One region of the Leclercia sp. CFBP8987 genome, then DNA from elsewhere that is predicted to be linked to it. Evidence: predicted binding sites of a transcription regulator. Region 1 holds the regulator's gene; each other region holds the start of a gene.
The links. Region 1 encodes sigma-54, which starts transcription at its own class of promoters, with help from an activator protein. Its sites were predicted from a motif close to GTTGGCACANNTTTCGCTNT; they were not measured.

Region 1 (8,010 bases):
GCGGATGCAGACGACGGGTATCGCTGTAGCGACGGATCAGCGTGTTGCGATCGGCATCAAGGAACAGCAGCTGAGGTGAAAACGCCTCCGGCAAACTGCTCATCGCCTGCTCAAAGATCTCCGGGGATTCCGGCATGTTACGCACGTCGATGCTGACCGCGGCGGAAATCTGCCGATCGGCCAGTGATTTCGCCAGCTCGGGCAGCAGCACTACCGGCAGGTTATCCACGCAGTAAAAGCCCATATCTTCCAGCGCTCGCAGGGCCACCGATTTTCCGGACCCTGAACGACCGCTGACGATCATCAGCACCATGTACCGTTTCTCCTCAGGACTACAGATGTCAACGCCATCACCCGATTACGCATCATCCTGATTGCCTTCCGTTTCCGTAATGATTTGATAAAGCTCCTCATCGCTCTGAGCCGCGCGCAAACGGCGACAGATGGTTTTATCCGCCAGGCGTTTGGCCACCAGCGAGAGGGTGTGCAAATGTGTTTTGGTCTGATCCGCTGGCACCAGCAGGGCAAACAGCAAATCGACAGGCTGGTTATCAATAGCATCAAAGGCGATAGGTGTTTCCAGCTGAACAAACACCCCTACAGCACGCAGGGTATCCTCTTCAAGTTTGCCATGGGGAATGGCGATGCCGTTGCCGATGCCGGTACTGCCCATTTTTTCACGGGTCAGAATCGCTTCAAATACCACTTGTGGCGGCAGGCTCAGCTGTTTTGCGGCCAGTTCACTGATGATCTCCAGCGCACGTTTTTTGCTCTGGCAGTGGACGGCACTGCGGGTACATTCCTGATTAAGGACACTGCTCAGTTGTAGAGTTGAATCGTTATTCATCATAATTTCACCTAAGCGCTAACTGTACAAAGGGCCCGTTGTGTTTCACAACAGGCCAACCTGCACCCGTTAACTGCCCGGACAATTAGTGTTGTTTCAGTTTATCTTTATGTTTGTTTAGCTGTCGTGCGAGCTTGTCAATCAAGCCGTCGATAGCCGCGTACATGTCTTGTCCTTCCGCACTGGCATGAATTTCGCCTCCGTTGACATGCAGGGTCGCATCCGAGATATGAGTCACTTTTTCCACTTTTAACACAATGTAGACCTGATTGATCCTCTCGAAGTACTGCTCAAGCTTGGCGAATTTTGTATTCACAAATTCGCGCAAGGCCTCAGTAATTTCGACGTTGTGTCCAGTGATGTTGAGCTGCATAGTGTCTTCCTTATCGGTTGTGTCAGACCAGTTGTTTACGCTGGTTTGACGGCGGAATGGATAAAGACTCTCGATACTTCGCAACAGTACGGCGTGCCACCATGATACCTTGATCGGACAGCATGGTGGTTAACTTACTGTCGCTCAGTGGTTTCGCGGGGTTTTCCGCGGCGATCAATTTTTTCACCAGCGCCCGAATGGCCGTCGACGAGGCTTCGCCGCCGCCTTCGGTATTGACGTGGCTGGAGAAAAAATACTTAAGCTCAAAAATACCGCGCGGACTGTGCAGATACTTCTGCGTCGTCACACGGGAAATCGTCGATTCATGCATCTCGACGGCCTGGGCGATATCGGCCAGCACCATCGGCTTCATAAATTCTTCACCCTGCTCAAAAAACGCCTGCTGTTGTTCGACGATGCAGCGGCTGACGCGCAGCAGGGTGTCATTGCGGCTCTCGAGGCTCTTGATCAGCCAGCGCGCCTCCTGCAGATTGCTGCGGATAAACTGGTTATCCGAATCGTTGCGCGAGCTGGTGCACATCGAGGCGTAGTGCTGATTGATTTGCAGGCGCGGGATGCTGTCGGAATTCAGTTCCACAACCCACAGGCCGTTATGCTTGCGCACCAGCACATCGGGAATAACGTACTCGGGCTCGCTGGTCTGGATAGACTGCCCCGGTCGTGGATCCAGCGACTGAATCAGATTAACCGCTTCTTTCAGGATCTCTTCTTTCAGGCGCGTTACGCGCATCAATGAGCGGAAGTCGTGGTTGGCCAGCAGATCCAGATGCTCGCTGACGATCAGGCGAGCCTCTTCCAGCCACGGCGTCTCTTTAACGAACTGCGAAAGTTGAATCAGCAGGCAGTCACGTAAATCGCGTGCTGCGACGCCGACCGGATCGAAACGCTGAACACGCTTCAGAACCGCTTCGACCTCTTCAAGATCGATCTCATCATCACCGATGCTTTCCAGAATGTCGTCCAGCGACACGGTCAAATAGCCGGTCTCATCGACGGCATCGACAATGGAGGTAGCGATGGCGCGATCGGTATCGGAAAACGGCGTGAGCTCCACCTGCCACATCAGGTAATCCTGCAGCGACTGGGTGGTCTCGCCCTGATACACCGGTAATTCATCATCCTGGTAGTCTGCGCGCGTGCCGGATGGCGTGCCTGCGGTATAGATCTCATCCCAGCTGGCATCCAGAGGAAGCTCGTCAGGCATCTCTTTTTGCTCCAGCGCATCAACGCTGTCGAGATTTTCGGTGTCCTGAGTTTGCTGAGTTTCTACCTCGTCGTGAAGATCGGTTTGCTCAAGCAGGGGATTGCTGTCCAGCGCTTGCTGGAGCTCCTGCTGGAGTTCTAGCGTCGACAGCTGCAACAGACGAATGGCCTGTTGGAGCTGCGGCGTCATTGCCAGCTGTTGGCTGAGCCTTAATTGCAAACCTTGCTTCATGTTCAGAGCATTTTTCTCCGTTTACGCGAGACTGAACTTCTACCCTATCAGAGTCTGAAGTCTTCCCCAAGATACACGCGCTTAACATGATCGTCTTCGAGGATCTGCTGCGGTGTGCCGTGGGCAATCAGATGGCCCTGGCTGACGATGTAAGCCCGCTCACAGACCGCCAGCGTCTCACGCACGTTATGGTCGGTGATAAGCACGCCCAGACCACTGTCGCGCAGATGCTCAATAATTCGTTTGATATCAATAACCGAAATCGGGTCGACGCCCGCAAAAGGTTCATCAAGCAGAATAAATTTCGGGTTGGCTGCCAGCGCGCGGGCAATTTCCACACGGCGACGTTCACCACCGGAGAGCGCCTGGCCCATGTTGTCGCGCAGATGTTCGATATGGAACTCTTCCATCAGCTCGTTGGCGCGATCCTGACGCTGCTCGGAGGTCAAATCGTCACGGATCTGCAGCACCGCCATCAGGTTGTCGAAGACGCTCAGACGGCGAAAGATCGACGCTTCCTGTGGCAGGTAACCGATACCGCGACGCGCACGTGCATGAAGCGGCAGCAGGCTGATATCTTCGTCATCGATGATGATGTTACCCGCGTCGCGCGGCACAATCCCTACCACCATGTAAAAGGTAGTGGTTTTACCCGCACCGTTAGGACCCAACAGGCCGACAATTTCGCCGGAGTTGACGGTCAAACTGACATCTTCCACTACGCGACGGCCCTTGTAGGCTTTGGCGAGATTCTTTGCAGTTAATGTTGCCATAACGAATTAGTTACTCTTTTTCTGTGCCGGGGCCTGAGTGTTGTTTTTGTCCTGCAGCTGCGATGGAACCAGGACGGTGGTTACGCGTTTGCCTTTTTCACTGAAGGCCTGCATTTTTTGCTCTTTCACCAGATAGGTGATCTTGTCGCCCTTGATGTTGCTGTCGAGCTGCTCCAGGAACGCATTGCCGGTCAGCACCACGAAGTCTTTCGCCAGCTCGTAGTGCATCTGGGAGGCACGGCCTTTCACCGGCTTACCGTTGTCCTGCATCTGGTAGAAGGTGGCCGGGTTGCCGTAGCCATCGATAATCTCTTTACCGTCTTCCCCGCCAGGACGCGTCACCACCACCTTGTCGGCGTTGATTTTGATGGTGCCCTGGGTCACGACCACATTGCCGGTAAAGGTCACCACGTTGCCCTGCATATCGAGCGACTGCGTATCGGATTCGATATGAATCGGCTGCTCGGTATCACCCGTTACAGCAAGCGCGGGCAGGCTGACGGCCAGCAGCGCGCTGGCAATAACAAATTTAAGGCTGAGTTTGTTTGCTTGGAATTTCATAGGAGGTTCTAACCTTTTCAATCAGCTCTGCGTTCTTGCTGCGTAAGTTCCCGCGCATTCTCAGACCGCTGGAATTAAATGTGGTGCCGTATAACGTAACCAGATCCTGCGACGTGACATCCTGCGTCACAAGGTTAATCTGTGCGTTATCGGTTGTGATTTTGCGCAGCTGTGAGTCTGCGGTCAGCGCATTCACCTCAACATGACCATACAGATAAAGCATACGGTCATTCGTCAGTTTTGCCCGGTCTGATTTAATCGACCAGGTCGGCACTTTATTGGTATCAAACGTGGTCATCACCGGTTGGGTAAACCAGGAGACGCCCTGTTCGGAAAAATACTCAACATGCTGAGCGATAAGGCGATAATTCAAAGCCCCTTCCGGGCTGTACACCACGGTATCGCTATGATCGCTTTTGTATGTTGGATCGTTAGTATTGACCGCCGGCGCTTGTTCGTCGTCCTTGTCAGCGAGATTCACGCCAATCAGTACCAGTGCTACCAGCGAAAGCAGAATAATAACCCAACGTCTGGTTTTACTCATATCGATTGCCCTTTGGCCTCATCAAGCTTACCTTGCGCCAGCAGCAGCAGGTCGCAGACTTCTCTTACTGCGCCGCGGCCACCGTTGATACGGGTGACATAGTCAGCGCGCGGGATCAACAGCGGATGGGCATCAGCCACGGCGACGCTCAAACCCACTTCTGCCATCACTGGCCAGTCAATCAGATCGTCTCCGACGTAGGCGACGTTTTCCGGGGCGATGGCCAGTTTACCAAGTAAGTCCCTGAAAGCGACCATCTTATCGGATTGTCCTTGATAGAGATGGGTAATGCCCAGCGTTTCGCAGCGATCTTCTACTAGTTTAGCCTTACGCCCGGTGATAATGGCAACTTCTATGCCAGACGTGAGCGCACAGCGAATGCCATAACCATCACGAACGTTGAAGGCCTTCAGCTCTTCGCCATTGTTGCCCATATAAATCAGGCCGTCAGACAGCACGCCATCGACATCCAGAATCAGCAGGCGAATGTTTTCGGCCTGCGACATCATCTGCGCACTGACCGGGCCATAACAGGTTGCAAGGGATGCACCCGCATTAATCATTGTCTTATCCTTCATTACACTACGCCTGCGCGCAGCAGATCATGCATATGTACCACACCCAGCAACTGGTCGCCATCAGCAACCATGACGGAGGTGATATGGCGGGACTGCATCAGGTTTAATACTTCGACAGCAAGCAGGCCGGGACGCACCCGAATCCCCCCGGGGGTCATCACATCGGCGATACCCAGCTTACGAACATCTACACCCATATCGAACACGCGGCGCAGATCCCCATCGGTGAAAATCCCGTCAATTTTCATCTGATCATCGCAGATGACGGTCATGCCGAGGTTTTTACGGGTGATCTCCAGCAGCGCATCGCGCAGGGAGGCCTCTTTACTGACGCGTGGAATTTCATCCCCGGTATGCATGATGTCATTCACCCGCAGCAGCAATTTACGTCCCAGCGCACCACCCGGATGGGAGAGGGCGAAATCTTCGGCGGTAAAGCCGCGGGCTTCGAGCAGGGCGACGGCCAGCGCATCTCCCATTACCAGCGCAGCGGTGGTGCTGGAGGTCGGTGCCAGTCCCAGCGGGCAGGCCTCTTTTGGCACTTTGACGCACAGATGGATATCAGCGGCGCGCGCCATGCTGCTCTCAGGGCGGCTGGTGATACAGATAAGGGGAACGTGGAGCCGCTTCAGCACCGGGATCAGGGCCAGGATCTCATTTGATTCACCCGAGTTGGATAACGCGATGACGATATCCTGCGCTGAGACCATGCCGAGGTCACCGTGCGCCGCTTCACCGGGATGAACGAAAAAGGCGGTGGTGCCGGTACTGGCGAAGGTGGCCGCCATTTTACGACCAATGTGCCCGGATTTACCCATCCCCATCACCACGACTTTGCCGGTGCAGTGGAAAATTTTCTCACACGCGAGGGTAAAATCCTGATTAATGTATTGATCTAACTGCGCCAGACCTTCACGTTCTATCTCCAGAACTTCTTTTCCTGCTTTCTGAAAGTCAAAACCCGGCTGCAATTCTATTTGCGACATAATGCGTTTCCGTTTACCCAGAGAGAAGAGGCGAGAGCCAGTACAGCATCGCCATCCATACGATAAATCCCACCGTCAGCAGCGCGCCAGCGCCCTGACCAATCTGCCTTTTACGCCGCCAGCAGAGCAGGGCGAAGATAGCGCTGACTAACACCATCACGCCGTAATCCCGGCTGAACGCCAGCGGATTAAAGGCGCCGGGAGCAATCAGGGCCGGCAGACCCAGCACAATGGCAATATTGAAAATATTGGAACCGATGATATTACCAATCGCTATGTCATCTTCGCCTTTACGCGCGCCGGCAATCGCCGTGGCCAGCTCGGGGAGACTGGTGCCAATGGCAATCACCGTCAGGCCGATGGTTAATTCGCTCATGGCGAAGTAGTTGGCCAGCACCGTCGCATTATCAACGATCATCTGCGTCGCCATCGGCATGATGATTAACGCCACGCCCAGCCAGAGCAGCGCGACAGGTAAATTTCCCTCACGCGGTAGCTCTGCAACCTGCTCAAGGGTCAGGGTGTCATTGCCCTGCTTTTCTGCCGCCCGGGCCAGCTTAACAATATAAAACAGCCAGATGACCGCCAGTGCCAGCAGGAAAATGCCATCGCTAAGCGTTAACTGCCCGTCATATAACACATAACCGGCCAGCAGACTGACAATTAACATTAGCGGTAATTCGCGTCGCAGAACATCAGAATGCACGCGAAATGGATGAAGCAGTGCGGCAAGTCCCAGGATGAGCAAGATGTTGACGATGTTGGAGCCAATGGCCGTTCCTACGGCGAGATCAACCTGATCGTGCAGCGAGGCGGCGACAGAGACGATAATCTCCGGCAGGGAGGTACCTACGCTGACCACCGTCATCCCAATAATCAGGGGGGGAACGCCCAATAAACGACACAGAATTGATGCGGAGAACACCAGACGGTCGGCACTGTAGACCACCAAAAGTAAACCAATTATTAACAGTGCCGTTGCAAGAAGCATCAAAAGTCCTTTCTTCAGGTATACTCGCCGGTCCACCGAGAAAAAATCTCTGCCGCTGCATACTGTCTGTAGACGTAACGTATTCCTAATTTTGACTTTATGCGTTGTAAAAGTAAAACAAATGCCAGCTTTCGCTTACCTGCAGAGGTAATATTCTGTAAAAATGTTGGGTTTGCGGCGAAATCAGGCATCAAGCTGATCCTGAACCGGCAATAGAAAGGAAATGTACATGAGCCTGAATGGAGCGAATATAGTCGATGTCCGTGGCGTCAGCTTCACGCGCAGCAGCCGGGTCATTTTTGACAACATCTCTCTCACCGTGCCTCGCGGTAAAATCACCGCCATCATGGGCCCGTCCGGCATTGGTAAAACGACGTTATTGCGCCTGATTGGTGGGCAAATCCCGCCGAGCCAGGGCGAGATCCTCTTTGACGGCGAAAATATCCCGGCGATGTCCCGCTCGCGCCTTTATACCGTACGTAAACGCATGAGCATGCTTTTTCAGTCCGGCGCGCTTTTTACTGACATGAACGTCTTCGATAATGTCGCTTATCCGCTGCGTGAGCATACGCATCTGCCGCCGGAACTGTTAAAAAGCACCGTCATGATGAAGCTCGAGGCTGTCGGCCTGCGTGGCGCAGCCAAACTGATGCCTTCCGAACTCTCCGGCGGGATGGCTCGTCGCGCGGCCCTGGCGCGCGCGATCGCGCTGGAACCCGATCTGATCATGTTCGATGAGCCGTTCGTCGGCCAGGATCCCATCACCATGGGCGTGCTGGTCAAACTGATCTCTGAACTGAACAGCGCCCTGGGCGTGACCTGTATTGTGGTCACCCATGACGTACCCGAAGTGCTGAGCATTGCCGATTACGCCTATATCGTGGCGGATAAAAAAATTGTG
Region 2 (8,010 bases), 1.9 Mb from region 1:
CTTCACCACCAGCCACCCGATTGAATTCACCGATGACATCATCGATGTCTACCGCGATACACCGGAGCTGGTGAGCTTCCTGCATCTGCCGATCCAGTGTGGTTCTGACCGCGTGCTGAACCTGATGGGCCGCACCCACACCGCGCTGGAATATAAAGCGATTATCCGCAAGCTGCGTGACGCCCGCCCGGATATTCAGATTAGCTCAGACTTTATCGTCGGCTTCCCGGGTGAAACGGACGAGGATTTCGAGCGCACCATGAAGGTGATTGGCGATGTGAATTTCGACGTGAGCTACAGCTTCATCTTCTCGGCCCGTCCGGGAACGCCTGCCGCCGATATGGTTGATGACGTACCGGATGAGGTGAAAAAGCAGCGTCTGTATATTCTGCAGGATCGCATTAACCAGCAGGCCAACGCCTGGAGCCGTCGGATGCTCGGCACCGTGCAGCGCGTACTGGTCGAAGGCACTTCACGTAAGAGCATCATGCAGCTCTCTGGCCGTACCGAGAACAACCGCGTGGTGAACTTTGAAGGAACGCCGGATCTGGTCGGTAAGTTCGTTGATATCGAGATCCTTGAAGTGCTGACCAACTCCCTGCGCGGAAAACTGGTGCGCACCGAAGAGGAAATGGGTCTGCGTATCGCCGAGTCACCCGAATCAGTGATCGCCCGCACCCGTAAAGAAAGCGATCTGGGCGTCGGCGTTTATCAGCCATAATGCCTGTGGCCTGCCATTTCTGGCAGGCCTTGTTTTCCCCTCTTCTCTCCCCCATATCCTTCGCAATGCTTGCGCCTTTATTCTCTGGCGTGAATACTTTCATAAGACAGACCCACTGCCTTATGGCATCCAGGACATTAAGAGGAACGGTTTGAATATAGATACACGTGAAATTACCCTTGAGCCAGCAGACAACGCTCGCCTGCTGAGCCTGTGCGGGCCGTTTGATGACAACATCAAACATCTGGAGCGACGTCTGGGTATCGAGATTAATCGTCGCGATAACCAGTTCAAACTCACCGGACGCGCCATTTGCGTCAATGCCGCTGCGGATATCCTCCGTAGCCTGTACGTTGATACCGCCCCGATGCGCGGTGAAACGCAGGATATTGAGCCGGAACAGATCCATCTGGCGATCAAAGAGTCGCGGGTACTGGAGCAGAGCGCAGAGAGCGTGCCGGAGTTCGGCAAAGCTATCCACATTCAGACCAAGCGTGGCGTCATTAAACCACGCACGCCAAACCAGGCGCAGTACATCGCCAACATCCTTGATCATGACATCACCTTCGGCGTCGGTCCGGCGGGGACGGGTAAAACCTACCTCGCGGTGGCTGCTGCCGTGGATGCCCTGGAACGCCAGGAGATCCGCCGTATTCTGCTCACCCGTCCGGCGGTTGAAGCGGGCGAGAAGCTGGGCTTCCTGCCTGGCGACCTGAGCCAGAAAGTCGACCCATACCTGCGCCCGCTGTACGATGCGCTGTTTGAGATGCTCGGCTTTGAGAAGGTTGAAAAACTGATCGAACGTAACGTTATCGAAGTGGCTCCGCTGGCCTATATGCGTGGCCGTACGTTGAACGATGCGTTTATCATTCTGGATGAGAGCCAGAACACCACCATCGAACAGATGAAGATGTTCCTGACCCGTATTGGCTTTAACTCCAAAGCGGTGATCACCGGCGATATCACCCAGGTCGACCTGCCGCGCAGCACCAAATCGGGTCTGCGTCACGCCATTGAAGTCCTGTCCGAAGTGGACGAAATCAGCTTTAACTTCTTCCACAGCGAAGACGTAGTGCGTCACCCGGTGGTGGCCCGCATCGTCACGGCATATGAAGCGTGGGAAGCAGCAGATCAAAAACGTAAAGCAGAGCAGGCCGCGGAACGCAAACGCGAAGCCCAGGAGCAAGAGCAGAAATGAGTCAGGTGATCCTCGATTTACAGCTGGCCTGTGAAGACAATTCCGGCCTGCCGGAAGAGAGCCAGTTCCAGGCGTGGCTGAATGCCGTCATCCCTCAGTTTCAGGAAGAGTCAGAGGTAACGATTCGCCTGGTGGATGAAGCAGAAAGCCACGACCTGAACCTGACCTATCGCGGGAAAGATAAGCCGACCAACGTGCTCTCTTTCCCGTTTGAGGCGCCGCCGGGCATCGAACTGCCGCTGCTGGGTGATCTGATCATCTGCCGGCAGGTGGTTGAGCAGGAGGCTAAGGAGCAGCAAAAGCCGCTCGAAGCCCACTGGGCGCATATGGTGGTGCACGGGAGCCTGCATCTGTTGGGCTACGACCATATTGAAGATGAAGAAGCGGAAGAGATGGAGTCCCTCGAGACAGAGATAATGCTTGCTCTGGGCTATGAGGATCCGTACATTGCCGAGAAAGAGTAGTCTGTTCGGCGGTTTTGCGCCGGACTGACATAATGTGCCGTCGTGTCAGACAAAGGTCCGCGACGGCAGTTTTAAATCAACATGAGAACCCTTAACAAACGCCATGAGCGACGACAATTCACACAGTAGCGACACACCTAACAGCAAAAAGGGATTTTTCTCCCTCCTTCTGAGCCAGCTGTTCCACGGTGAACCTAAAAACCGTGACGATCTTCTGGAGCTGATCCGTGATTCCGGGCAGAACGAGCTTATCGACGAAGATACGCGCGAAATGCTCGAAGGGGTTATGGACATCGCCGACCAGCGCGTTCGCGATATCATGATCCCCCGCTCGCAGATGATTACCCTGAAACGCAACCAGACCTTAGATGAGTGCCTCGACGTTATCATCGAGTCTGCTCACTCGCGTTTCCCGGTGATCAGCGAAGATAAAGATCACATCGAAGGGATTTTGATGGCTAAAGATCTACTGCCGTTTATGCGCAGCGATTCCGAAGCCTTCAGCATGGAAAAAGTGCTACGTCAGGCGGTGGTTGTCCCGGAAAGCAAGCGGGTTGACCGCATGCTGAAAGAGTTTCGCTCTCAGCGCTACCACATGGCGATTGTTATCGATGAATTTGGCGGTGTTTCGGGTCTGGTCACCATCGAAGATATTCTTGAACTGATTGTTGGTGAAATCGAAGACGAATATGACGAAGAAGAGGATATCGACTTCCGTCAGCTGAGCCGCCACACCTGGACCGTGCGTGCGCTGGCTCCGATCGAAGATTTCAATGACACCTTCGGGACACACTTCAGCGATGAAGAGGTGGATACCATTGGCGGGCTGGTGATGCAGGCCTTTGGTCACCTTCCGGCGCGCGGTGAGACCGTGGAAATAGACGGTTACCAGTTCAAGGTCGCAATGGCCGACAGTCGACGTATTATTCAGGTTCATGTAAGAATGCCGGACGATGCTCCGCAACCCACACTGGATGATTGATTTAAATGGCATTTGCCCCACTGTTTGAACGCCAGCGCGTACGTCTGCTGCTGGCGCTAATCCTCGGAGCCAGCGGAACGCTGGCTTTTTCCCCTTATGACTTCTGGCCCGCCGCGCTCCTCTCCCTGATGGGACTGCAGGGGCTGACGCTGAACCGACGGCCCGTACAGGCCGCGGCGATTGGTTACGTCTGGGGTCTCGGCCTGTTTGGCTCCGGTATTAACTGGGTTTACGTCAGTATTGCGCAATTTGGCGGCATGCCGGGTCCGGTGAATGTCTTCCTCGTGGTGCTGCTGGCAGCCTATCTTTCGCTGTATACCGGCCTCTTCGCCGGGGTCCTCTCGCGCCTGTGGCCGAAAACCAGCTGGCTGCGGGTGGCGATTGCCGCCCCGGTGGTCTGGCAGTGCAGCGAATTCCTGCGCGGCTGGGTGCTGACCGGTTTTCCCTGGCTGCAGTTCGGCTACAGCCAGATCGACGGCCCGCTGAAAGGTCTGGCGCCGGTGATGGGCGTCGAGGCGATCAACTTCCTGCTGATGGTAGTGAGCGGCCTGCTGGTACTGGCGCTGGTACAGCGCAACTGGCGTCCGCTGGCGGCGGCGCTGATCCTCTTTGCCCTGCCCTTCCCGCTGCGTTTTATCCAGTGGTTTACCCTCGAGCCGCAACGCGCCACCCAGGTGTCGATGGTGCAGGGGAATATTCCCCAGTCACTGAAATGGGATGAAGGTCAGCTGGTCAACACCCTGAAAATTTATCTGGATGCGACCCAGAAAGAGATGGGCAAGTCGCAGCTGATTATCTGGCCGGAGTCGGCGATCCCGGATCTGGAGATTAACCAGCAGCGTTTCCTCGCCATGATGGACGATCTGCTGCGCGCCCGTGACACCACCCTGATCACCGGGATTGTCGATGCGCGTCTGAACAAGCAGAACCGTTACGACACCTACAACACCATCATCACGCTGGGGAAAGACAATCCGTACAGCTATGAGTCGACCAACCGCTACAACAAAAATCACCTGGTGCCTTTCGGTGAGTTTGTGCCGCTGGAGTCGATTCTACGTCCGCTGGCGCCATTCTTCGATCTGCCGATGTCCTCGTTTAGCCGGGGTCCGTATGTTCAGCCTCAGCTGAGCGCGCACGGCTTTTTGCTGACCGCCGCCATTTGCTACGAGATTATCCTCGGTGAGCAGGTGCGGGATAATTTCCGCCCGGATACCGATTATCTGCTGACCATCTCTAACGATGCCTGGTTCGGTAAATCGATTGGCCCATGGCAGCACTTCCAGATGGCGCGGATGCGCTCCCTGGAGCTGGCGCGCCCGCTGCTGCGCAGCACCAACAATGGCATTACCGCGGTGATTGGGCCGCAGGGCGAAATTCAGGCCATGCTCCCGCAGTTTACCCGCGACGTGCTGACGGCAAAGGTCACGCCGACGACAGGGTTAACGCCTTACGCTCGCACCGGCAACTGGCCGCTGTGGATCCTGACCGTGCTCTTTGGCTTTGGTGCCGTGCTGATGAGCCTTCGTCAGCGTCGTAAGTAATTCTCACCCCTCACCCTAACCCTCTCCCCACAGGGGAGAGGGAATAGTCCTCGCATATTTGCCGCATCCTGGCCTTTTTCCCTCTCCCTTTCAGGGAGAGGGTCGGGGTGAGGGTCAATTCTGGCACGCCGATTGCTTTATTTATTCACGCAAACGCGATTTGGCTTAACGTGCAACCTTGTCGCACCAGCATTGTTCACCGGTAGCACCGAAACGGTGCAACGGGGGATTTATGCCTCTGAATGGTGCGGCGCGCTTCGCAAAAATAAACAATAACGCAGCAAAATCTTTACATTAAGCCAAACTAAATGTTAACAAACACGTATAACACTGCACTCGTATCGCGCGAGCTATAACAACATCACACCGAATATCAATGCGCCCCTGTCGCTGATAAAAAAGGAGTTGGATATGCAATTACGTAAACTGGCCACAGCAATGCTGGTGATGGGATTGTCTGCAGGCGTCGTTCACGCCGAAGACGCTGCGCCGGCGGCGGGCGGCACCCTCGAAAAAATCGCTAAAAACGGCGTGATTGTGGTCGGCCACCGTGAATCCTCTGTTCCGTTCTCATACTACGACAACACGCAAAAAGTCGTGGGTTACTCTCAGGCTTACTCCAATGCCATCGTTGACGCGGTGAAGAAAAAGCTGAACAAACCGGATCTGGAAGTGAAGCTGATCCCAATCACGTCACAAAACCGTATTCCGCTGCTGCAAAACGGCACCTTTGATTTTGAGTGTGGCTCCACCACCAACAACCTTGAGCGTCAGAAACAGGCAGCCTTCTCCGATACCATCTTCGTGGTCGGTACCCGTCTGTTGACCAAAAAAGGCGGCGAGATCAAAGACTTCGACAACCTGAAAGGCAAAGCGGTGGTCGTCACCTCCGGCACCACCTCTGAAGTGCTGCTGCACAAGTTGAACGAAGAGAAGAAAATGGACATGCGCATCATCAGCGCTAAAGACCACGGTGACTCTTTCCGTACCCTGGAGAGCGGTCGCGCCGTCGCGTTTATGATGGATGATGCCCTGCTGGCTGGTGAGCGCGCGAAAGCGAAGAAACCGGACAACTGGGAAATCGTCGGCACCGCGCAATCCAAAGAGGCCTATGGCTGCATGATGCGTAAAGACGACGCGGAATTTAAGAAACTGGTTGATGACACCATCGCTCAGGTTCAGACCTCCGGCGACGCAGAGAAATGGTTCGATAAGTGGTTTAAAAACCCAATCCCACCAAAAAATCTGAACATGAACTTTGAGCTGTCCGACGACATGAAGGCACTGTTTAAAGAACCAAATGACAAAGCACTTAACTAATTAGAACCATTAAGGGGCGGGACCTCCTGCCCTCTCGATTGTCGGGAAGCGCGGACAGACTAAACGTTGAGTGGTCGTTCCCCACTCAGCGCGAATATTAAAGCTTCTCACCAATCTTCGAGGGTAGCGCTGCTACCCTTTTTTTTCTGGAGTTTATTATGTCAATCGACTGGAACTGGGGCATTTTTCTGCAGCAAGCCCCGTTCGGCAACACCACCTATCTTGGCTGGCTGTGGAGCGGTTTTCAGGTTACGGTCGCCCTGTCGATCACCGCCTGGATCATCGCTTTCCTGGTCGGCTCGCTGTTCGGTATTTTGCGTACCGTGCCTAACCGTTTTCTCTCCTCGCTGGGAACCTGCTACGTCGAACTGTTCCGTAACGTTCCGTTGATCGTGCAGTTCTTCACCTGGTATCTGGTTATCCCGGAACTGCTGCCGGAAGATCTCGGCATGTGGTTCAAATCTGAACTGGATCCTAACGTTCAGTTCTTTGTCTCCTCCATGCTCTGCCTGGGTCTGTTCACCGCTGCCCGCGTATGTGAGCAGGTGCGTGCGGCGATCCAGTCTCTGCCCCGTGGACAGAAAAACGCCGCGCTGGCGATGGGTCTGACCTTACCGCAGGCCTACCGTTACGTTCTGCTGCCGAATGCCTATCGCGTGATTGTGCCGCCGATGACCTCGGAGATGATGAACCTGGTGAAAAACTCGGCCATCGCCTCCACTATCGGTCTGGTGGATATGGCCGCGCAGGCGGGCAAATTGCTGGATTACTCCGCGCACGCGTGGGAATCCTTTACCGCCATTACCCTGGCGTACGTGCTGATTAACGCAGTGATTATGCTGGTGATGAACCTGGTCGAACGTAAAGTTCGCCTGCCGGGCAACCTGGGGGGCAAATAATGTACGAGTTTGACTGGAGTTCCATTGTTCCTTCCCTGCCCTACCTGATTGATGGCCTGATCATCACCCTGAAGATCACCCTGACGGCGGTGATTATCGGGATTGTCTGGGGCACTCTGCTGGCGGTCATGCGCCTGTCGAGCTTCAAGCCTGTCGCCTGGTTTGCCACGGCCTACGTCAACGTGTTTCGCTCCATCCCGCTGGTGATGGTGCTGCTGTGGTTCTACCTGATCGTACCGGGCCTGCTGCAGAACGTGCTTGGCCTGTCGCCGAAATCCGATATTCGTCTGATCTCGGCGATGGTGGCCTTCTCAATGTTTGAGGCGGCGTACTACTCAGAGATTATCCGCGCCGGGATCCAGAGTATCTCCCGCGGGCAGTCCAGTGCCGCCCTGGCATTAGGCATGACCCACTGGCAGTCGATGAAGCTCATCATTCTGCCGCAGGCGTTCCGCGCCATGGTTCCACTGCTGCTGACCCAGGGCATCGTGCTGTTCCAGGATACTTCGCTGGTTTATGTGTTGAGCCTGGCAGACTTCTTCCGCACCGCCTCCACCATCGGTGAGCGCGATGGTACTCAGGTTGAGATGATCCTGTTCGCAGGTGCGGTCTATTTTGCAATTAGTTTAAGCGCGTCGCTGTTGGTCAGCTGGCTGAAGAAAAGGACAGTGTAATGATTTCCCTGAAAAATGTTTCTAAATGGTATGGGCACTTTCAGGTGCTGACCGACTGCTCCACGGAAGTGAAAAAGGGCGAAGTGGTGGTGGTGTGCGGGCCGTCCGGCTCGGGCAAATCCACCCTTATCAAAACCGTGAACGGCCTTGAGCCAGTGCAGCAGGGCGAGATTATCGTCAACGGCACCAAAGTGAATGACAAGAAAAC
Region 3 (8,010 bases), 430 kb from region 1:
GGGCAATCAGCGGGATCAGGAGCCAGGGTTTAGTGGCTAATCCCCAGTTCAGCACGAAGTCGATCAGTCCCGCGGAGAAACCAAACCCGTGCAATACCCCAAGGCTGTTGGCGATGACCATGCTCACGCCAGCCAGTACCGCATGCAGGGCATACAGGGCAGGGGCCAGGAACAGGAAGGAGAACTCAATCGGTTCGGTGATCCCGGTAAGGAACGCGGTCAGGGCAACGGAGAGCAGCATCCCGCCCACCGCTGCGCGACGCGCTTTTGGCGCGGCGAAGTACATGGCCAGCGCCGCACCCGGCAGGCCGCCCATAAAGATCGGGTATGCCCACGCCATATAGACCCCCGCATGCGGATCGCCGGCGAAGAAGCGGTTGAGATCGCCGCGGGTCAGATCGGTGGCAATCTGGGTAATGCTGGAACCGTCAATGCCCGGTACCGCGCCGCCCACCACTAAACCTTTCACCACATCCGGCGCGAGGCAGATATTGTGAATGCTGCTGGCCGCATCGTAGGTCACTTTCAGGCAGTCGCCGAGGCTGAACCAGAATACTGAGTGCAGAATGTAGTGCAGGCCGAAGGGGATCAGCGCACGGTTAAGGATGCCGTAAATAAACCAGCCGGGCTCGCCGCTGCGGGAAACCAGCAGGCTGAAGGTATCAATCCCGTGCTGCACCGATGGCCAGACGTAGCCGCAAATCCACGCCAGCAGCAGGCAGATCAGCCCGGTCATGATCGGCACCAGCCGCTTACTGGCAAAGAACGCCAGGAAGTCGGGCAGTTTCGTCTCCGAGAAGCGGTTGTAACAGTGACCCGCCACCACGCCCGCGATGATCCCGGCGAAGAAGGACATGTTAATGGAGGAGTTAATGACCGCCGTGGCTTTGGTCAGCACCAGGAAACCGACCGCGCCCGCCAGCGCGGCGGCACCAGCGTTGTCTTTCGCCAGTCCAATAGCAATGCCGAGCGCAAACAGCAGGGGCAGGCTGTCAAAAATGCCGCCACCTGCACTGGCGATAAAGGGAATATTCAGCACGTCGGGCTGGCCCAGACGTAATAAAATCGCGGCAACAGGTAAGGTCGCGATAGGCAACATCAGCGCCTTGCCCAGGCGTTGCAAATAGCTAAATGCGTTCATAATATCCATGTCCAAAAAAGGGGCTTAATTCACGGCGAAAAATAACAGCTTTTCGCAAGGGTTAAAATGGCGGGAAGTAAAAATGTGATGTACTTTAAATTAATATTCCGCTGACACCTTTGGTTTATTTATATTTAAATAAACAAGGATATCTTCGATGAATGCTTCCGCTTTTGGGCAATAAAAAAACGGCAATTGCGCCGTCTTTTTTATTAATGCTTTTTGTCGCTGACAGGCAGCATCAGCTCTTTAAGGCGCTGGGTTCGCGCCTCCGGGCTGAGGTAAAGCCAGCGGAATAATATGCGTTCGACAGGCTGTACTTTTTTAAAATAGTCAGCAAGGTCGTTAATTTCTTTCCTGAAGGTCGCCATGTTTATCTCCGGCTAATCAATACCCTCTCAGATTAAAAAGAAATCAGGGAATAAAACAGGGTGATGTTTTTCGGCTGTTCCGCATTTTATTATTTATCTTTTTAGTTGCGTAATTAAAAAAGCCCCGGGGCACCGGGGCTGCGAAAGGCAAAATCTGACAAACATACAACGAGTAGAGCAAGAGTTTGAGGGTTAAACAGGTAGTGATTTCAGCAGGGCAAAGGCCTCCTTCATCCGATCTTCACTGACTACGAAGGCGCGTAAATTGCCCTCGCTGTCGGCACCTTTCGCCACCATCCCCTGAGGTTCGATGGCGATCTGCCAGTTCAAATCCTGGCGCTGGGTTTCACCTGCCAGATGCAGCGGCAGTTCCGGCGTTTTGACCTTCACCAGCATTGCAGGCAGTTTCAGCGGGGTGTTGGCCCCGAGCAGGTTCTTCGCCAGATACATGGCGCTTAACTGGATTGGCTGCAGGAACGGCAGCACCTGACCGTTGATTTCGGCGCAGTCGCCGAGGGCATAGATATCCGGCTGCGTGGTTTGCAGATAGCTATCGACTTTTACCCCGCGGTTGGTTTCTGCCCCGGCACGCTGGGCCAGCGCGATTTCCGGACGCAGGCCGGTGGCGGCAATGACTACATCCACGTCAATGCAGCGGTCCCGATCCAGCAGGGCGCAGATCCCGGTATCGGTTTTAGTCAGGCTTTGCAGCTGCGATTTCAGCTGCAAATGCACGCCCATATCGGTCAGCCGGTGTTGTAAGCGACTGCTCACTTCGGCTGGCATCAGCGCTGACAGAATACTGGCGGAATGATCAACCAGGGTGACCGCTTTCCCGGCCCGGCAAAAATCCATCGCCAGTTCGCTGCCGATAAGCCCCGCGCCGACAATCATCACCCGCTGCGCGTCACGCAGCGAGGATTCACAGGCCCGGTACTCCGTCTGGCTGTTGAGGGTCAGCATCAGTTCGCGGCCCGGAACCGGCGGCACAAAAGCCGCGGCTCCGGTGGCCAGAACCAGTTTGTCATATGACCACTGGGTCTCTTTCCCTTTTACCACGTGCGCCGCCGCATCAATGTCGGCGACCCAGGTGTAAGGGAACAGGCGCAGGTTAAACTGTTCGGCAAACTCCCCCGCCGTCTGGCGGGTGAGGTCATCGGCATGCTGACTCTGGCTGATAACGTGGCTTAAGTCAGGCTTGTTGTACTCGTCCATGCTGTCCGCGGCGATCAGCGTCAGCGGGACGTTCGCATCCTGTTTACGGATATTTTTCACCAGCTGGCGGGCGGCGAAGCCCGAGCCGATAATCACGATACCGTGGCTCATTTTGCCTCCGATGCCAGTTCGTCAAAGACGTCTTTACCGAGGGAACATTCCGGGCAGAGGAAGTTATCCGGCACGTCGCTCCACGGTGTGCCTGGGGCGACATCCTGCAGCGGTTCGCCGAGGGCTGGATCGTAGATCCACTGGCAGACGCTGCACTGCATGCAAGGGCCGAGGTCGGCGGCCGCCGCGGCGGCACAGGCGCAGGCTTCCTGTTCTGGTGTGGCTTTAGCGGTCGCTTCAGGCAGCGGAGCGAGCGCCCACTGACGTGCAATGTCGCGGCCGTGCTGACGGCAGATTTCCAGCGCATCCAGATCCGGACGCCATTTCGCCTTCAGGCTCATCGACATTTCAAAGCCCGCATCCTGCAGTCGGGTAGAGAGACGGTCAACCGCGCCGCCGCTCCAGCCGTGGGAGCCGAAGGCGCTGGCGCGTTTGTTGCGGAAGCGCAGGCCGGTCATCTCTTCCACCAGGCCAGCAATTTTCGGCATCATCACGTTGTTCATGGTGGAGGTCCCCACCAGCACCCCTTTGGAGCGGAAGACGTTGGTCAGAATGTCGTTTTTGTCGCTGCGCGCCACGTTAAAGATCTTCACCGCCACGTTCGGATCCACTTCGTTGATGCCCTGGGCAATCGCGTCGGCCATCATGCGAGTGTTGTTGGACATGGTGTCGTAGAAAATGGTGATGCGGTCTTCCTGATAGTCTGCCGCCCATTTCAGGTACTGCTCGACGATCTGGGTTGGGTTCTCACGCCATACCACGCCGTGGGAGGTGGCAATCATATCCACCGGCAGATTGAAGCCGAGGATTTCAGTAATTTTTGGCGTCACCAGACGGCTGAACGGGGTCAGGATGTTGGCGTAGTAGCGCTGGCACTGCTCGTACAGTTCAGCCTGATCCACTTCGTCATTGAACAGACGTTCGTCGCAGTAGTGCTGGCCGAAGGCGTCGTTACTGAACAGTACGGCGTCGCCGGTCATGTAGGTCATCATGCTGTCCGGCCAGTGCAGCATCGGGGTTTCAACGAAGATCAGCTGTTTGCCGTTACCGATGTCCAGTGAATCACCGGTTTTCACCACGTTGAAATTCCACTCCGGATGGTGATGGTGACCATTGATGGAGTCGATGGCGTTGTTGGTGCAGTAGATCGGGGTGTCCGGGATGCAGGACATCAGTTCGGTCAGGGCACCGGCGTGATCTTCTTCAGCATGGTTAATGATGATGTAGTCGATATCGGCCAGATCGATTTCACTGCGCAGGTTTTGCACGAACTCACGGCTGAATTTATGATCGACGGTGTCGATCAGGACGTTTTTTTCTTCCCGGATGAGATAGCTGTTGTAGCTGCTGCCGCGCAGTGTTTTGTACTCCGTCCCGTGAAAATCACGTACTTCCCAGTCACGTTGACCAACCCAATGAATATTGTTTTTAACCAGAATAGACATAGCAACCTCAACTTAATACAGCGAAATTAAACGAAAGATGTAATGGTAATTGCAGGTTGCGTGCCAACTTTTTAAATCATTGATTTTAAAATAAATTAAAAATAATAACCCCTCATGGGTAGTCAATTTGACTGTCATTGATATAGTCTATATGACAAGATGCATTGTCAAAATGACAGTGAGGCGAAAATGAGTTTTTCTGTAGAGGTGCTGGCGAAAATCGCCATTGAGTTACAGCGCGGTATCGGCCATCAGGATCGCTTTCAGCGGCTGATCTCCACCCTGCGTCACGTGCTGGATTGCGACGCCTCGGCGCTGCTGCGCTATGAAGGGCGGCAGTTTATCCCGCTGGCGATCGACGGCCTGGCGCAGGACGTGCTGGGACGGCGCTTTACCCTGGAAGGCCACCCGCGGCTGGAGACCATCGCCCGCGCCGGGGATGTGGTGCGCTTCCCGGCCGACAGCGACCTGCCCGATCCCTACGACGGGTTAATCCCTGGCCAGGAAAGCCTGAAGGTGCACGCCTGTATCGGCCTGCCGCTGTTTGCCGGGCAGAACCTGATTGGCGCCCTGACCCTGGACGGCATGTCGCCGGACCAGTTCGACACCTTCAGCGACGAGGAGCTGAGGCTGATTGCTGCCCTCGCCGCCGGGGCCCTGAATAATGCCCTGCTGATTGAACAGCTTGAGAGCCAGAACAGCCTGCCCGTGGGCCCGGCGGTGTTTGAGCAGGTGAAAAACACCGAGATGATCGGCCTGTCGCCGGGCATGATGAGCCTGAAAAAAGAGATTGAGATTGTCGCCGCCTCCGACCTGAATGTGCTGATTGAGGGCGAAACCGGCACTGGCAAAGAGCTGGTGGCGAAAGCCATCCACGAGGCCTCGCCGCGGGCGGTCAATCCGCTGGTCTATCTCAACTGCGCCGCATTGCCGGAGAGCGTGGCGGAGAGCGAGCTGTTCGGCCACGTCAAAGGGGCCTTTACCGGGGCCATCAGCAACCGCAGCGGCAAGTTTGAGATGGCGGATAACGGCACCCTGTTCCTTGATGAGATTGGCGAGCTGTCGCTGGCGCTGCAGGCCAAGCTGCTGCGGGTGCTGCAGTATGGCGATATCCAGCGGGTGGGCGACGACCGCAGCCTGCGGGTTGACGTGCGGGTGCTGGCAGCCACCAACCGCGATCTGCGCGAAGAGGTGCTGGCAGGCAACTTCCGCGCCGACCTGTTCCATCGCCTGAGCGTGTTCCCGCTTTCGGTGCCGCCGCTGCGCGAGCGGGGCGAGGACGTGGTGCTGCTGGCGGGCTATTTCTGCGAGCAGTGCCGGTTGCGGATGGGGTTATCCCGGGTGGTACTCAGCCCCGGGGCGCGTGCGCATCTGCTGAGCTACGGCTGGCCGGGTAACGTGCGCGAGCTGGAACATGCCATCCACCGGGCGGTGGTGCTGGCCCGGGCGGCGCGGCTGGGGGATGACGTGGTGATCCACGCGCAGCATTTTGCCCTGCATGATGAGAGCACCCCTGCGGTGACGCCGGAAACCCCGTTAGTGGTGAATCAGAACCTGCGTGAGGCAACGGAAGCGTTTCAACGCCAGATGATTACCCGCGCGCTGGAGCAGAACAGCCGCAGCTGGGCGGCAAGCGCAAGGGCGCTGGAGACCGACGTCGCCAACCTGCACCGGCTGGCGAAACGTCTGGGTCTGAAAGGTTAGATGATGCCTGCCTGGTAGAAATCCTGCAGGTTGATGGCACCACACAGGCGGCCATTTTCGTCCACCACCGGGGCGGCGGTGATTTTGCGCTTCATCAGCAGCTCTTTGGCTTCGATGGCGCGGCTTTCTGCCTTCAGCGTCAGGCCACCAGTGGTCATGGCGCTGCTGACGTTAACTTCCAGTTGGCCGCCGCCCACCAGCCAGCGACGCAGGTCGCCGTCGGTGAAGACGCCTTTCACCTGGTTGTCGTCATCGCAGACCGCCACCAGCCCCAGTCCGGTGCGGCTCAGCTCAAGCATCGCGTCCATCACGCTGGTGTTCAGCTTCACCTGCGGGGTTGCGTCGTCGGTACGCATCAGGTGATGCACTTTGTTCAGCAGACGGGCGCCCAGCGCGCCTGCCGGGTGGGAGCGGGCAAAATCTTCTTCATTAAAGCCGCGGGCCTGCATTACCGCCATTGCCAGCGCATCGCCCATCATCAGGGTGTTGACGGTGCTGGAGGTCGGGGCCAGGTGCATCGGGCAGGCTTCGCGTTCCACCGAAATATCCAGCGTGGCTTTGGCGGCCAGCGCCAGCGGCGATCGGGGTTTACCGGTCATCGCCAGCAGCGCGACCGATTTTTCCTGCAGGCGCGGCAGGATCAGATCCAGCTCTTTCGCCGAACCGGAGTAGGAGATAAACAGCAGCACGTCGCGACTCTCGATCATTCCCAGGTCGCCGTGCAGGGCTTCAGCCGGATGGACGAAAAAGGCCGGGGTGCCGGTGCTGGCAAGGGTGGCGGCAATCTTTTTGCCGATGTGCCCGGATTTGCCGATGCCCGCGACAATCACTTTGCCTTCACACTGGATAATGGTGTTGGCGGCCAGAACAAAATCCTCTCCCAGACGATCCGGCAGGCGGCTGGCTTCCTGCAGTTCCAGCATCAGGGTTTGACGACCTGCGTTGATCAGAAAATCACTCATCTCTCTCTCCGGTTACAATCACTTCGATTCCTTTCTCTTCCAGCGCTTGTTTGAACGCCGGATCGATACCCGCGTCGGTGATCAGCTTATCAACGCTCTCCAGGCTACAGACAATATTCGGGCTTTTACGGCCAAACTTCGACGAGTCGGCCATCAGGATCACTTCCCGGGCGGCATTGCACATCGCTTTACTGACGCTGAACACCTCGTTGAAGGTGGTGACGCCCGCATTAAGGTCGATGCCGTCGGTGCCCATAAACAGCCGGTCAAAGCTGAAATGGTCGAAGGCGTTCTCCGCCAGCTGGCCGTGAAACGAGGCTGATTTTTTACGGAAGGTACCGCCGGGCATCAGGATGGTTTGTTCGTTGTCGAATTCGGACAGGGCGTTGACGATATGCAGGCTGTTGGTCATTACGGTGATGTTATTGAAGCGACTCAGCATCGGCACCATCTGCAGCACCGTACTGCCCGCGTCGAGGATAATGGAGTCGCCGTCATGGATATATTTTACCGCCGCCTCAGCGATTAACGCCTTCTGGTGGGTGTTGATCAGCGTCTTGTGATCGATGGGCGGATCGGCCTCGTCCTTATTCAGCACCACGCCGCCATAGGTGCGGATCACCGCCCCGGAATTCTCCAGGATCACCAGATCCTTGCGGATGGTGGTGCCGGTGGTGTCAAAGTAGTGGGCCAGATCCTCAACCGAACATTTTCCCTGCTTTTGCAGATGGTCGAGAATGGCCGCCTGCCGCTGACGGGGTTTCATAGGCGTTGAGTTCCTCAGGTTGCGAAATGATAATTTCGCAAGCTTATAACGTTCACAACGAAATTATCCATGTTTCAATTTAAGCGCTAATGATAGTGCATCCTGACACAGCGAATCATTGGGAAAGATCACATCAGGCTCTAATTCCTGTAATGCGAGACCGTTAATCGCTGCAATTTTCACCGGTCGGGCAAAGACCGTCAGCCCGCGCATCATCAACGAGTCGCAGACCCGGTGATTATCGTCCAGCGCAACGGCGACAATTACCCGTGGTTTGAAACGTCCGCCGGAGCGA
Region 4 (8,010 bases), 1.3 Mb from region 1:
GGGTCGATTTATGGCTAATGTCCTCCCCGCAAAACAGGATTTGCCCGTTGCGCACCCGCGGCTGGCCGAAAATCGACATCAGCAGGGTCGATTTTCCCGCCCCGTTAGCGCCGATCAGCGCCACGGTTTCACCGGCGTTGACCTGCAACGACACCTGCTTCAGCGCCTGGATCACACCGTAATAGACATCCACCTGATGAAACTCCAGCATTGCCTCACTCATACACTGACCTCGCTCTCATCGGTGCCCAGATAGGCGGCAATGACTTTTTCATCGTGCTGGATCTGTGCCGGTTTGCCCTGGGCAATCACATCCCCGTGGTCGAGCACGATAATGTGATCCGATATCTCCATCACCATCCCCATATCGTGTTCGATCAGCAGCACCGTAATGTCGTGGCGATCGCGCAGGAAACGGATAATGTTACTCAGCGTGTGGGTCTCCACCGGGTTGAGCCCGGCGGCCGGTTCATCGAGACAGATCATCTCCGGCCCGGTACACATGGCCCGGGCAATCTCGAGCCGCCGCTGCTGGCCGTAGGACATCTCCCCCGCCAGCCGGTTGGCGCAATCCACCAGATCCACCACTTCCAGCCAGTAAAAGGCCCGGTCGAGGGCGTCGCTTTCTGCCCGCCGGTAAGCGGGAGTGTTCAGCACCCCGGCCAGCAGGTTGCGGTTGACCCGCATGTGCTGCGCCACCAGCAGGTTCTCCACCACCGACATCTCGCGGAACAGGCGGATATTCTGGAAGGTGCGCGCCAGCCCGGCGCGGTTCACCAGGTGGGTGCCGCCAAACATCTTGTAGAACAGACGCTGGCCGAACTGCGCCGGGTTGATCCAGTCTCCCGGCTGGAATTTCTGCCCGAGGATCTGGATCACGTTGGTGGTTTTGCTCCGGGTATTGAACAGAATATTGCCCCCGGAGGCCTTATAAAACCCGGTCAGGCAGTTGAACACTGTGGTTTTTCCCGCGCCGTTCGGCCCGATCAGGGCGGTGATGGACCCGCGCTGCACCTCGAGATTGACGTCGTTGAGCGCCTTGATGCCGCCAAAGTGCATCATCAGATGCTCGACGCTTAAGATGGTCCCGTTCATGGCGCCACTCCTTTGCGTACCGCAAAGCCGCTGCGGTTGATGCGGATTAGCCCGCGCGGCCGCCAGATCATCATCACCACCATTAATACGCCAAACAGCAGCACCCGATACTCCGCGAAGGTGCGCAGTAGCTCCGGGGTAACGGTGAGCACGAAGGCCGCCAGCACTACCCCGAGGGTGGAGCCCATCCCGCCTAACACCACGATGGCGAGGATCAGAGCCGACTCAAAGAAGGTGAACGAGGTGGGGTTAACAAACCCCTGATAGGTGGCGAAGAATACTCCCGCTATGCCCGCAGTAGAGGCTCCGAGGGTAAAGGCCGACAGCTTGACCAGGACATGATTGAGGCCCATGGAGCGGCAGGCGATTTCGTCTTCGCGCAGCGCTTCCCAGGCGCGGCCAATCGGCATCCGCGTCAGGCGGTGCTTGATGTAGAGCACCAGCAGGACCACCAGCAGCAGAATGGCGTAGATAAAGATGAACTTCAGGTTAGGGTTAAAGGTCAGGTTGAAAAACTCGTGGAACGGCACGCCGCCATCTTTTGCCCGTCGACCAAACTCCAGCCCGAAGAGGGTCGGGGGCGGGGCGGAGATGCCGTTTGGCCCGCCGGTAAAGGTCAGCCAGTTGTTCAGCACCAGGCGGATGATCTCCCCGAAGCCGAGGGTCACAATCGCCAGATAGTCGCCATGCATGCGCAGTACCGGGAAGCCGAGCAAGGCCCCGGCCGCGGCGGCCATCAGCGCCGCCAGAGGCAGCATGGACCAGAAGCCGAGCCCCAGATACTGATAGCCCAGCGCCAGGCCATAGGCACCGATGGCGTAAAAGGCGACATAGCCGAGGTCCAGCAGGCCCGCGAGCCCGACCACGATGTTCAGCCCGAGGCCGAGCAGGACGTAGATCAGGCCAAGGATCGCCACCGTCAGCACGTACTTGGTGGCGACGAACGGAAAGCAGACCGCCAGGGCGATAATCAGGGGCAGGATCCAGCGCATCCGGCTTTTGTACTCCGGCGGGCGAACGTAAACCCCGGTATTATCGTTGTCGAAGCGGGCCATCACCCGTCGGCCCGGCGCGGTGGTTAAAAAGGCACTGAGTAAAAAACGCCCGGTCATCACCGTGGCGATGATCCACGCCAGCCGCTGTCCTTCGAAGTTAAAGCTGTAGCCGTCCAGCACCACGCCCACCACCGGACCAAAAATCACCAGCGCCACCATGCCCGCAAAAATGGCGTCGAGAATGCAGCGTTTTAGGGAAAAACCGTCGTGGGCAACGGGTTGCGAAACGAGTTGTGCAGTCATCTTTTTTCCCTCACACCTTGGCCACGACAGGGCGACCAAGCAGTCCCTGAGGACGGAAAATCAGGATCACCACCAGCAATCCAAACGAGAACACGTCTTTATAATCGGAGTTCACCATCCCGGAGAATTGCGCCTCGGCAATGCCGAGGATCAGGCCTCCCAGCATCGCGCCGGGCAGGGAGCCGATCCCGCCAAGGACGGCGGCAGTAAAGGCTTTGATCCCGATGATAAACCCGGCGTAAAAATCAAAGGTGCCGTAGTTCATGGTGATCAGCACCCCGGCCAGGCCAGCCATTGCCGCGCCAATCACAAACACCAGGGAGATGATCCGGTCGGTATTGATGCCCAGAATCGACGCCATCTTGCGATCCTGCTGCACGGCGCGGCACATCCGCCCGAGCCGGGTGTTGCTGATTATCCAGGTGAGCAGCAGCATCCCGGTGAACGAGGCGATCAGAATGAAAACTTTGGTGTAGGTGATCTGTACAAAGCCTTCGCCAATATGAAAGCGCAGCACGCCGTCGAGCATGGTAGGCACTCCCTGCTGACGCGGCCCCTGGCTGATTTGGGCGTAGTTTTGCAGGATCAGCGACATGCCGATGGCGGAGATCAGCGGTGCCAGGCGCGTGGAGTTACGCAGCGGTTTATAGGCGATGCGTTCGATGGTCCAGCCGTACACCCCGGTCACCACGATGGTGAAGACCAGCGTGCCGAGGATCAGCAGCGGAAAAGATTCCAGCCCGAAGAAGGAGAGAAGCGCCAGGCCGATGGCGCAGAGATAGGCGGAGATCATATAGACTTCGCCGTGGGCGAAGTTAATCATGCCGATAATGCCGTAGACCATGGTGTAGCCGATAGCGATCAAGCCGTAGACCGACCCCAGCGTCAGGCCATTGATTAACTGCTGCAGAAAGAACGTTTCCATCATCGCGCGCTCGTGTTTTAGACCGCAGGTTGCGCTGCGGTCCTCGGGTTATAGTGCGTCGGTATGTCGCCATACCGACGTTGAGCGTGATTCCGTCCGCTTACTGCACTTCCTTATATTTACCCTTGTCGTCCCACTCATACACCACGTAGTCAGAGACTTTCAGGTCGCCCTTGCTGCCCCAGGATTTTTTGCCCATCACGGTATCCACCGAATTGGCCTTCAGCCATTCGCTGGCTTTGGCCGGATCGGCCCCACCGGTGGCTTTAAAGGCCGCAGCAATGGCCTGGATGGAGGCGTAGGAGTAGAGGGTATAGCCTTCCGGCTCGAATTTACTGGCGCGGAATTTGTCGATTACCGCTTTGCCTTCCGGGATCAGACGCGGGTCTTTGCCGAAGGTCATATAGATGCCGTTGGTGTACTGCGCGCCCCCGGCGGCGGTGACCATCTCTTCGTTGACGATACAGTCGCCGGAGAAGAATTTGGCCTGCACCCCTTGCTCACGCATCTGGCGTACCAGCGGGCCCGCTTCCGGGTGACAGCCGCCGAAGAAGACCACGTCCGGTTTCTGGGCACCGATTTTGGTCACCAGCGCGTTAAAGTCTTTTTCGCCGCGGGACAGGCCTTCGTACATCACGTCTTTGACATCACGTTTCGCCAGCGCCGCTTTGGTGGCATCCGCCAGCCCCTGGCCGTAAGTGTCTTTGTCGTGAATGATCACCACCCGTTTGGCTTTCAGCTTATCAATAATGAAATCAGCGGCGACCTGGCCCTGCTGGTCATCACGGCCGCACATGCGGAACATGTCGCTCATGCCGCGCTCGGTGATCAGCGGGTTGGTGGAGCCGGGGGTGATAGCCAGTACGCCCGCGTCGTTATAGACCTCGGAAGCTGGCATGGTGGAGGAGGAGCAGAAGTGGCCGACCACGGCTTTGACCTTATCCTGGTCAACCAGACGGTTAGCGACCGAGACGGCCTGTTTCGGTTCACAGGCGTCATCGCCCTGCACCAGTTTGATCTTCTCGCCATTAATGCCGCCCGCGGCGTTAATGTCTTCCGCGGCCTGGGTCGCGCCGTGCCAGTACTGGTCCCCATAGGTGGCGTTCGGTCCGGTGAACGGACCCGCCACGCCAATCACGATATCAGCCTGGGCGGAAAACGCCGTCACCAGACACCCTGCCAGCACAAGAGAGAGAGGACTTCTGATCAATTTCAGCGACATTATTATGTACCTTTTCTGAGTGTTTTTTGGCACAACCCTGTGTAGTCGAACGCCGGAGGCGTACCCAATCCAAAACGTGTTCAAAACGTAATGCACTAAACGGACGACATACCGCAGAAACAGGCGAGATTGCCTGAGGGTGATGACCCTCAGCACAACAATAAGCAAAATGGTTGCCAGAACGGCAGCGTATTGCCTGTGTTTCGACAATTTTCAGTATAGAGCGCCGTTTTAAGCGGCCCGGCGGCATGAAGTGAAATTACAGCGGGGATCACATCTCATTAACAACAAAGCACATAAGTTGTGCAACGGTCACGATTTAGACGGAATTGCACCAGTAACGCGCCCCGGAACAACAGGGGAAGGGGACCGTTGAGCCTGCTTTCTGTGTTACCCTGCACGCAATTCTATTCTGCAGGAGATTTACCATGAGCGAAGGTCCATTAAACGAAACCGAAATGGAGTGGCTGGAAGAGACCTTAATGACCTACGGTCATGACGGCGAGTCCGTAATGGACGTCTCGGAGCTCGACGGGATGCTGACCGCGGTGCTGTCCGGCCCGGTGGTGGTTGAGCCGGATCGCTGGCTGGTGGCGGTGTGGGGCGGCGAGAAAAACATTCCGCGCTGGAAGAACGATCGCGAGATGAACCGCTTTATCGATCTCTGCTTTAAGCACCTGAACGATATTGCCGAGCGCCTTAGCGACTACCCGGAGCAGTTTGAGCCGATGTTCGGCATGAACGATGTTGAGGGTGAAACCTTTACCGTGGTGGAAGAGTGGTGCTTCGGTTATATGCGCGGCGTGGCGCTGACCGACTGGTCATCCCTGCCAGAGTCGCTGCGTGAGGATCTGGATCTTATCGCCCTGCACGGCTCCGAAGAGAACTTTGAGCGTCTGGATACCTTCAGTGAAGAGGAGTTCCAGCAGAGCATCGAGGGCATTCGTCCGGCGGCGCTGCGCCTGTATAATCACTGGATTGCCAACCCGCAAGAGCCGGTTGCCCAGCAACCGGTGATCAACGGCACCAAAGTCGGTCGCAACGATCCCTGCCCGTGCGGCAGCGGCAAAAAATTCAAGAACTGCTGTCTGCATTAACAGCGCCCGGCGGCGCTTCGCTTGCACGGGCCTACAGGTTTCGTAGGCCGGGTAAGCGTAGCGCCACCCGGCGGTCATTTATCCCACTTCCGGAAGCAGCCCTGCCGCAATCCCAAACTGCACGAGGATTATCGCGATCCCGCAGGCGAAGACCAGACACAGCGTCGGTTTCCCGCCGGGCACCCGGTAATCACCGGCTGGATGATGCTTACGGCTCTGCCACACCAGCAGCGACGGCAGCAGCAGCGCCAGCACCGCCAGCGCGACGCCTGCATAACCCAGCGCCATCACAAACCCACGCGGATAGAACAGGGCGAAGGCCAGCGGCGGCAGGAAGGTGATCGCACCGGTCTGGATACGCCCGCCCACGGTGCGGCTGCGCTGGAACAGGTCGGCAAGGTAATCGAACAGGCCCAGCGCCACCCCGAGGAACGAGGTCGCCAGGGCGAGGTCGGCAAACAGGTGTACCGCCAGCTCCACGTGCGGCGACGCCACCACTTCACGCAGGGCCTGCAGCAGCCCGTTCAGGCCGGTATGGCTCGCCAGCATCCCCATAAAAGTTGACGAGTTAATGCTGCCGAGGGTTACCAGCTGCCAGAAGATATAGGCCACCAGTGGAATGGCGCTGCCGGTGATAAAGATCCAGCGCAGCTTGCGCACGTTGCCATTCATATAGCTGACGATGCTCGGCACGCTGCCGTGGAAACCAAACGAGGTAAAAATCACCGGGATAGCCGACAGCGCCAGCCCTTTCTCCAGCGGCAGGGTCAGAAGATTGACCTTATGAATGTGCGGTGCCAGCAGCGCCAGCATCACCACCAGGAAGATGATTTTGGCCGAGAAGAGGAAACGGTTGAACAGATCCACCAGCGAGGTGCCAACGCAGACCACGCCGCCGCCGATCAGGGTAAAGAAGATCACCCCGGTGGTCGGAGAGATATCGGTGTTGAACCAGTCGTTGACGCTGGAGGCGATTAGCTCACCCGCGCCGCTGATGTAGGCCGCGGTCAGGGCATACATCAGGAACATCATGCTGAAACCGGTGATCCACTGGCCGAAACGGCCCAGATAACGCCCGGCCAGCGACCCGAGTCCGGTATCGGCGGGAACGTGCTGATACACTTCCAGCAGCAGCAGGGCGGTATAACACATCAGCGCCCAGAGCGTGCCCAGTAACACCAGCGTGACGCCAAACCCGACGCCCGCTGCCGCCAGCGGCATCGCCAGCATACCTGCGCCAATCGTGGTTCCGGCGACGATAAAAATACTTCCCAGCGTTCTGTTCTTCACGTTTTCCTCTACGGCCTTGCACTATCACGACAAAATCTGCGGCGCAGCGTAAGGGAAAAACGCAGGTTCGTCAAACCGCCGTTACAGGTGCTGTAAATGTAGCTTTACGATATTCATCGGAAGCCATCAGGAGGGGGAATTGAAAGCTATTTCTGCGCCAGCGCAAGGTGGGCAGGGGAGGAAGTAAAATATGCCGTCATTAAAAATAACGCGGCGCCAGAGGCGCCGCAGTAATATTAATTTTGAGCGTCAAGCGTCGACAGCTCTTTATCAATAAAATACAACCCTTCACCAGATTTACCCGCCAGCGACAGTTTATCGAGAACGGATTTAAACAGCTTCTCTTCTTCGTGTTGCTCTGCCACATACCATTGCAGGAAATTAAAGGTGCCATAATCCTGGCTTATCATCGCCGCATGGACCAGGTCGTTAATTTTCTGGGTGATCAGCTGCTCGTGCTCATAGGTGGCACGGAACAGCTCGTCCAGCGAGGCGTACTCAGCAAACGGCGACGCCACCGGGTTGATGCGCGGCAGGCTGCCAGTATCGGTAAGATAATCAAAGAGACGCTGCATGTGAGTCATCTCTTCCTGCGCGTGACGACGCATAAATGCCGCCGCGCCTTCAAAACTGTGATAGCTACACCAGGCGCTCATCTGCTGATAGAGCAGGGAGGAGTAAAGCTCCAGATTCATTTGCTCATTGAGCTTGTCGATCATTTCGGTTTTAAGCATGGTGTCGCTCCGTATTATTATTCACTGGTCAACGTGAGCGTCACTATAATTTGTTATTTATTTATTTGCAAAAAGTAAAATAAATATTTAAACGATCATAATACGAATGGGAATAAAACGCATTGCGGGTAACGTAAATAAATTAATGAGAATTATTCTGTTTCGTGTTTAATACTATTATTGCCAGCGGGATCGCTGGCAACGGAATTAATAATAGGTGACGACGACGGGCCGCGGGGTATAGCCATGACACTGATACTGAATGGTCATGGTTTCATTCAGGCACAGCGAGCCGCTGATGAGGCTACAGGTTTTGATCGGCTGCCCGTAGGCCATGGCCGTACTGTAT

Region 2: SOM40_RS06100 (amino acid ABC transporter substrate-binding protein) is a predicted target of sigma-54. The motif match lies at 5,029-5,048, and genes of this name have one in related genera.
Region 3: norV (anaerobic nitric oxide reductase flavorubredoxin) is a predicted target of sigma-54. The motif match lies at 4,332-4,351, and genes of this name have one in related genera.
Region 4: SOM40_RS14670 (branched-chain amino acid ABC transporter substrate-binding protein) is a predicted target of sigma-54. The motif match lies at 4,702-4,721, and genes of this name have one in related genera.

What each region holds. Positions count from the first base shown of each region.
Region 1 covers NZ_CM188255.1:4,303,719-4,311,728, reverse strand. The annotation lists gene rapZ (RNase adapter RapZ) at 1-313, opposite strand, end outside; gene ptsN (PTS IIA-like nitrogen regulatory protein PtsN) at 359-850, opposite strand; gene hpf (ribosome hibernation promoting factor) at 933-1,220, opposite strand; gene rpoN (RNA polymerase factor sigma-54) at 1,243-2,676, opposite strand; gene lptB (LPS export ABC transporter ATP-binding protein) at 2,724-3,449, opposite strand; gene lptA (lipopolysaccharide ABC transporter substrate-binding protein LptA) at 3,456-4,010, opposite strand; gene lptC (LPS export ABC transporter periplasmic protein LptC) at 3,979-4,554, opposite strand; gene kdsC (3-deoxy-manno-octulosonate-8-phosphatase KdsC) at 4,551-5,117, opposite strand; gene kdsD (arabinose-5-phosphate isomerase KdsD) at 5,132-6,118, opposite strand; gene SOM40_RS20700 (calcium/sodium antiporter) at 6,132-7,109, opposite strand; gene mlaF (phospholipid ABC transporter ATP-binding protein MlaF) at 7,339-8,010, shown strand, end outside.
Region 2 covers NZ_CM188255.1:1,294,905-1,302,914, reverse strand. The annotation lists gene miaB (tRNA (N6-isopentenyl adenosine(37)-C2)-methylthiotransferase MiaB) at 1-721, shown strand, start outside; gene SOM40_RS06120 (PhoH family protein) at 873-1,919, shown strand; gene ybeY (rRNA maturation RNase YbeY) at 1,916-2,383, shown strand; gene corC (CNNM family magnesium/cobalt transport protein CorC) at 2,487-3,365, shown strand; gene lnt (apolipoprotein N-acyltransferase) at 3,371-4,909, shown strand; gene SOM40_RS06100 (amino acid ABC transporter substrate-binding protein) at 5,321-6,229, shown strand; gene gltJ (glutamate/aspartate ABC transporter permease GltJ) at 6,388-7,128, shown strand; gene gltK (glutamate/aspartate ABC transporter permease GltK) at 7,128-7,802, shown strand; gene SOM40_RS06085 (amino acid ABC transporter ATP-binding protein) at 7,802-8,010, shown strand, end outside.
Region 3 covers NZ_CM188255.1:3,868,873-3,876,882, reverse strand. The annotation lists gene nagE (N-acetylglucosamine-specific PTS transporter subunit IIBC) at 1-1,141, opposite strand, end outside; gene SOM40_RS18640 (hypothetical protein) at 1,354-1,512, opposite strand; gene norW (NADH:flavorubredoxin reductase NorW) at 1,705-2,838, opposite strand; gene norV (anaerobic nitric oxide reductase flavorubredoxin) at 2,835-4,283, opposite strand; gene norR (nitric oxide reductase transcriptional regulator NorR) at 4,473-5,987, shown strand; gene gutQ (arabinose-5-phosphate isomerase GutQ) at 5,984-6,949, opposite strand; gene srlR (glucitol operon DNA-binding transcriptional repressor SrlR) at 6,942-7,715, opposite strand; gene gutM (transcriptional regulator GutM) at 7,779-8,010, opposite strand, start outside.
Region 4 covers NZ_CM188255.1:3,019,301-3,027,310, reverse strand. The annotation lists gene SOM40_RS14690 (ABC transporter ATP-binding protein) at 1-223, opposite strand, end outside; gene SOM40_RS14685 (ABC transporter ATP-binding protein) at 220-1,095, opposite strand; gene livM (high-affinity branched-chain amino acid ABC transporter permease LivM) at 1,092-2,393, opposite strand; gene SOM40_RS14675 (ABC transporter permease subunit) at 2,404-3,318, opposite strand; gene SOM40_RS14670 (branched-chain amino acid ABC transporter substrate-binding protein) at 3,419-4,540, opposite strand; gene SOM40_RS14665 (YecA/YgfB family protein) at 4,969-5,637, shown strand; gene tyrP (tyrosine transporter TyrP) at 5,716-6,927, opposite strand; gene ftnA (non-heme ferritin) at 7,164-7,661, opposite strand; gene yecR (YecR family lipoprotein) at 7,869-8,010, opposite strand, start outside.